Linked DNA regions of Pseudolabrys taiwanensis. Each later gene encodes a partner of the first gene's protein in a complex. Links are inferred from orthologs where the notes say so. Each region holds a gene or a part of one and is shown in the gene's direction. Other genes may lie near its edges. The genes, in order: DW352_RS25060 and tldD.

What was found.
Region 2: the proteins of DW352_RS25060 (region 1) and tldD are in contact, whole or in part, in a solved structure (PDB 5NJ9), measured with the Escherichia coli proteins. The link is inferred for Pseudolabrys taiwanensis from one-to-one orthologs.

The regions. Positions count from the first base shown.
Region 1 is NZ_CP031417.1:5,259,923-5,263,195, reverse strand. What follows is about bases 287-3,239. They hold DW352_RS25060 (TldD/PmbA family protein), read left to right. Parts: upstream 287-1,057; coding sequence 1,058-2,422; downstream 2,423-3,239. Other genes in these bases: DW352_RS25055 (3'(2'),5'-bisphosphate nucleotidase CysQ), read left to right, coding at 2,409-3,212; DW352_RS25065 (DUF6101 family protein), read right to left, coding at 287-794. Also shown: DW352_RS25070 (FAD-binding oxidoreductase), read right to left, coding at 1-129; more of DW352_RS25065, read right to left, coding at 231-286.
Region 2 is NZ_CP031417.1:3,063,389-3,066,586, forward strand. What follows is about bases 319-3,196. They hold tldD (metalloprotease TldD), read left to right. Parts: upstream 319-984; coding sequence 985-2,409; downstream 2,410-3,196. Other genes in these bases: DW352_RS14645 (multidrug efflux RND transporter permease subunit), read left to right, coding at 319-904; lepB (signal peptidase I), read left to right, coding at 2,406-3,185. Also shown: more of DW352_RS14645, read left to right, coding at 1-318. UniProt on the Escherichia coli protein: Metalloprotease involved in CcdA degradation. Suppresses the inhibitory activity of the carbon storage regulator (CsrA).

The DNA.
Region 1 (3,273 bases):
CGGCAGATCGGGCCCTGGCAGCGTGTGACGACCGTACGCGCTTCGCTCGGCTTCGCCACGATCGAGCGCGGCCTCACCCAGTTCCCTGGCTACGGCATCGAGAAAAGGCGCTGTGTTCTCCGCGGGCATGAACGGCTCGGCTGCTGTGACATCCTCCAGCAGCCATAAGCCGGTACGGCCCGACCGTCTTGATCGAGCGCGCCAGCGACTTGACGCTGAGCGCCAAAACGTCAGTTGCGCGCAATGATCTCGCGTTCGTCGCGATGCACCGGCGCTTCCGCGGTGAGCTTGCCGGGGACACGGCGCATCAGCATCGACGGCCGGCGCTTGCGCAGCGCGCTGCGGCGGCGGCGGCGCGGCTTGACCTTGGCGACGCGGACGCCGCCCACCCGCGCGAACGGCTCACGCAGTCCGTTACCGTCATCGACCAGCAGCGGCAGCCCAAGCACGCTGCCCCAGGTGCGCCATTCCGCCATGGCCTCGTCGGCCTCGCGCGTCACGAACAGCGGCAACATCAATCCCGGATCTTTGTGCATGAGCGCGACCATCACGAAGGCATCCGCCTCACGCTCGACCACGTGCAGGGCGATGCCGGTGAAGGCCGACAGCGGCATGTTGAGCGCCATCGGCACCCCGGACACCCGCCGGCGCACCACCACGCGCTCGCGATGAAGTTCTATATCGCGCACCCGCCCGTCCGCTGCGGCATCGCTCGCCGCGTAACGCACAGGTAGGGCGTACGGGTCGAGCCGCAGCCCCCGGCTCGACCCGGCGGGACATCCGCCACTTCGCATTTTGACGCCTCAAACTCTCCCGCGCCGGGCTTATGTGCCCAGTCGCACGAGGATCATCGCAGCAAGGCGTCCGAATTGGCTTAAAGTTCTCGGTTAACCGGCGGTAGCACCCCGCCCTTTGCCGGGCATGATTGACGGTGCGTTGCGAAGCATGATTGACGAGGTATTGCCGCGGTGGCGCGATTTGTCCCGAAATGAAAGGTTGAATTGTTCCGTTTCGGGCGCCATTTGGGGTAGATAACAAAAGGACAACGGCGCCCATCATGCTCGCACCCGCCTCATCTCTCTTCGATCAGAGCACCCTCCTCGAGCGGGCCGAAGCCCTTGTGAAGGCCGCCCGCGCGGCCGGCGCGGATGCCGCCGACGCGGTCGCCGTGCGCTCGCTGTCGCTCGGCGTCGAGATACGCGACGGCGCGGTGGAAGAATCCGAAAGCGCCGAGGGCGACGATCTCGGCCTGCGCGTGCTTGTCGGCCAGCGGCAGGCGGTCGTCTCCACCAACGACACGAGCACCAGCGGTTACGCGGAACTCGCGGCGCGCGCGGTGGCGATGGCGAAGGTCGCGCCGGAGGACAAATTCGCGGGCCTCGCCGATGAGAGCCTGCTGACCCACACTTTCCCCGATCTCGATCTGATCGACCGCGCGCTACCCACCGTCGGCGAACTTGAGAAGCTTGCGCGCGCGGCCGAAGAAGCCGGCCTCGCCGTCAACGGCGTGACCAAGTCGGGCGGCGCCTCGGCATCGGCCGGTATCGGCGGCATGGTGCTCGTCACGAGCCACGGCTTCCGCGGTTCGTACCTGGGCTCGAGCCACGGCATCTCGATGACCGCGATCGCCGGCGACGGCACCGGTATGGAGCGCGATTACGATTATTCGAGCGTGCGGCACGCCGCCGATCTCGACAGCCCCGAGAAGATCGGCCGCACCGCCGGCGAACGCGCCATTGCCCGGCTCAATCCGCGCAAGGTAACGACCCGCAAAGTGCCGGTCGTATTCGACAAGCGCGTCGCCTCATCGCTGGTCGGACATCTCGCCAGCGCCGTCAATGGTGCGTCCATCGCGCGCAAGGCGAGCTTCCTCAAGGACAAGATGGGCGCGAAGCTGTTCGCCGACGGCATCCGCATCATCGACGACCCGTTGCGCAAGCGCGGCCTGCGCTCGCATCCCTTCGACGGCGAAGGCGTCGCCGGCAAGAAGCTGGCGCTGATCGACGACGGCATCCTGCGCTCATGGATCCTCGATTGCGGCACGGCGCGCGAACTCGGCCTGACCACCACCGGTCACGCCAGCCGCGGCGTCTCCTCCGGCCCCTCCCCGAGCGCCAGCAATCTGCATCTCGAGGCGGGCAAGCTCAGCCCCGACGAACTGATCGCCGACATCAAGGACGGCTTCTACGTGACCGATCTGATCGGCATGGGCGCCAACATGGTGACCGGCGATTACAGCCGCGGTGCCTCCGGTTTCTGGATCGAAAACGGCAAGAAGACCTACGCGGTCAGCGAAGTGACGATCGCCGGACACCTGTTCGACATCTTCCGCTCGCTGACGCCCGCGAACGACCTCGAATTCCGTCAGGCCACCAATTCGCCGACCGTCCGGCTGGAAGGATTGACCGTTGCAGGCCAGTGATGCCCTCGCGCTGCGCGACCGACTGGCCGTCGTCATGCGCGAGGCGGGCGAACTCGCGCGCGTTACGGCGTCGCGCCCGTTCAAGCGCTGGACCAAGGGCCACGACAACTCGCCCGTGAGCGAGGGCGATATCGCGGTCAACACGCTCCTGCAGGAGCGGCTGCCGCCGCTCGCGCCCGGCGCCGGCTGGCTCTCCGAGGAAACCGAAGACGACCTCGCCGCGCGCAGCGCGTCGCTGGCGTGGATCGTCGACCCAATCGACGGCACGCGCGCGTACATTTCCGGCCGCACCGATTGGACGATCTCCGTGGCGCTGGTCGAGGAGGGCCGCCCGGCGGTCGCCGCGCTTTATGCTCCGGTTACGGAAGAGATGTTTCTGGCGGTGCGCGGCCAGGGCGCGACGCTCAACGGCGCGCCGATACACGCGCCGGACGGGTCCTCCCTCACCGGCGCCCGCCTCGCCGGCCCCAAACGCTATCTCGACCGGCTGGAAAGCCTGTCGCCGACCGTGCTGCCGCAACCCAAGGTGCACTCGCTGGCGCTGCGCCTGACGCGGGTGGCGCAAGGGCAGTTGGACGTCGCCTTCGCGTCCGGTGGAAGCCACGATTGGGACCTTGCGGCGGCCGATCTTTTGGTGCACGAAGCCGGTGGCGTGATGACCGATTTCGCCGGTCAGGCGCTACACTACAATCGTCCGCACGTGGTGCATGCAGCACTGATCGCCGCTGGTCCCGCCCGCCATGGCACGCTGATCGAGCTGGTACGCGACCGGGAAGCCGAGTTCGCGTAAGCTGCAGGTGTCACCGAAGGTTACTCGTCTGTCCACCTCGCTGCCGGGGCTAGCTTATAAT
Region 2 (3,198 bases), 2.2 Mb from region 1 along the record:
GTACTTCACGCAGCTCTCGAGCTATTACGTCATCATGGAGGTGACGCCGGCGCTGCAAGGCGACCCGTCATCGCTCGACCGGATATTCCTTCGCTCGCCCACCACCGGCGGCGAAGTGCCGTTGTCGGCGATCGCTAAGTGGACAACGCGTCCGATCCAGCCGCTCTCGATCAGCCACCAAGGCCAGTTCCCGGCCATCACGATCAGCTTCAACCTCGCGCAGGGTGCCGCCCTCGGGCAGGCGACGGAGGCGATCGGCCGCGCCATGGCCGAACTCAATCCGCCGGCGACGATCAACACGACCTTCCAAGGCAACGCGCAAGCCTTCCAGGATTCGCTGTCCACTGTGCCGATGCTGATCATCGCCGCCCTGATCGTGGTCTATCTGATCCTCGGCGTCCTGTACGAAAGCTACATCCACCCAATCACGATTCTCTCGACCTTGCCGTCGGCGGGAGTCGGCGCACTGATGATGCTGATGCTGTTTCACTTCGATTTCAGCCTTATCGCCCTGATCGGCATCATCCTGCTGATCGGCATCGTAAAGAAGAACGGCATCATGCTGGTCGACTTCGCCATCGTGGCGGAGCGCGACGACAAGCTGTCGCCGGTGGAAGCGATCCGGCGGGCCGCGCTGCTCCGCTTCCGGCCGATCATGATGACGACGATGGCCGCGTTGCTGGGCGGCGTGCCGCTGATGCTCGGCCACGGCACCGGCTCGGAGATCCGCCAGCCGCTGGGCTACGCCATGGTCGGCGGCTTGATCGTCAGCCAGGCGCTGACGTTGTTCACGACGCCCGTCATCTACATCTACCTCGACCAGTTCTCGCACTGGCTGACGCGCCGTCGGCCGCGAGAGCATGGGGCGGCGGAGGAGCAGCTTGGGACCCAACCGGCCGAATGAGCCTCCGGGTTCCGGCCCTCGCTAAATCGCCGTAAAGTGCCTATCTGAGTTGCGCAGGGCACTACCCGGAGAGATTACCCATGGATCCAGCCATTTCCTCGCTTATCGACCGCGCCGGCCTCGACCGGACCAAAGTGCGGCAGCTCATCGGACGCGGGCTGGAGCGCGCCGACGATGGCGAGCTGTTCCTGGAATACAAGCAATCCGAGGGCCTCGTGTTCGACAACGGGCGCCTGAAGCAGGCGACCTACGATACCTCGCAAGGCTTTGGCCTGCGCGCGGTAAAGGGTGAGGCCGTCGGCTACGCCCACGCTTCGGACGTGTCGGAAGCGGCGCTCGCGCGCGCGGCGGAAGCGGTGCGCGCGGTCAACAGCGGCCACACCGGCACCTACGCCGACGCCCCCGGCCGCACTAACCGCAAGCTCTATGGCGACGAGAACCCGCTCGGCGAACCCTCGTTCGAAACCAAGGTCAAACTGCTCGAGCAGATCGACGCTTATGCGCGGGCCAAGGATCCGCGCGTGCGGCAGGTGTCCGCCAGCATTGCCGCAACCTGGCAGGTGGTCGAGATCCTGCGTGCCGATGGCGAGATCTACCGCGACATTCGTCCTCTGGTGCGCCTCAACGTCTCAGTGGTGACCGGCGACGGCGACCGTCAAGAAACCGGCTCGTTCGGTTTCGGCGGCCGTGAAGGTTACGGCCAGTTCATCGCCACGCACGCGTGGCAGACGGCGGTCGACGAGGCGGTGCGGCAGGCGCTGGTCAATCTCGATGCGGTGCCCGCGCCCGCCGGCGAGATGGACGTCGTCCTCGGCGCCGGCTGGCCCGGTGTGATGCTGCACGAGGCCGTGGGTCACGGGCTCGAGGGCGATTTCAACCGCAAGAAGACCTCGGCCTTCGCCGGTCTGATGGGCAAGCAGGTCGCCGCCAAGGGCGTTACCGTGGTCGACGACGGCACCATGCAGTCGCGTCGCGGTTCATTGTCGATCGACGACGAGGGCACGCCGACCAACCGTACCGTACTGATCGAGGACGGCATTCTTGTCGGCTACATGCAGGACCGGCAGAACGCCCGCCTCATGGGCATGAAGCCGACCGGCAACGGCCGGCGCGAAAGCCACGCGCACGTGCCGATGCCGCGCATGACCAATACGTATATGCTCGGCGGCGACAAGCCGCGTGAGGAGATCATCGCTTCCGTGAAGAACGGCCTCTATGCCGTGAACTTCGGCGGCGGCCAGGTCGACATCACCTCGGGCAAATACGTCTTCCAGTGCACCGAGGCGTACAAGATCGAGAACGGCAAGGTGACGGTGCCGGTGAAGGGCGCCATGCTGATCGGCAACGGACCGACCGATCTCCATCGCATTTCGATGATCGGCAATGACTTCGCGCTCGACCCCGGCATCGGAACCTGCGGCAAGAACGGCCAGGGCGTACCGGTCGGCGTCGGCCAGCCGTCGCTGCGCATGGACAAGATCACCGTCGGCGGGACTGCATCATGACGACAACCGAGCAAAAAAGCGCTGCGGACAAGCCGCGCACACAAAGCTGGCTCCGAAGCATCGGCGACATTGTCGCGATCGTGCTCCTGGTGATGGCGGCGAAGACCGCCATTGCCGAGCCGTTCTACGTGCCGTCCGGCTCGATGGAGCCGACCTTGCAGATCGGCGACGAACTGCTCGCGACCAAGTATCCTTATGGCTACAACGCCGCGTCGCTGCCATCCTTCATCACGCTGCCGGAGGGCAAACGCGTCCTCGGCGCACTGCCGCAACGCGGCGACGTCGTCGTGTTCCGCTGGCCGGGCGATCGCTCGCAGGTCTGGGTTAAGCGCGTGATCGGCCTACCGGGCGATCATGTGGCCCTGCGTGACGGCCGGGTCTTCATCAACGGCGAGCCTGTCGGCATCGCACCGAACGGCGATGGCCAATCGGAACGCGAAGACGGCAGCGAGATCGCCGCGGCGCGCTTCACGGAGACGCTGCCGGGCGGACGCGCGCATACGATCTTCAAGCTCACCAACGACAATCCCCTCGACAACATGGCCGAGACCGTGGTGCCGCCGGATCACCTGTTCGTCATGGGCGACAACCGCGACAACTCGGCCGACAGCCGCGTGCCGGTCCGCATGGGCGGCGTCGGCATGCTGCCGGTCGACAATCTCGTCGGCCGCGTCGACGCAATCGTCGGCTCGTGGGATCTCGGGATGAAGGATCAACCGATCTGGACTTGGCCCGCGGGCCTGCGCCTGTCGCGTTTCTTCAGCGCGGTGCATTGAGGGACGGGCGCGG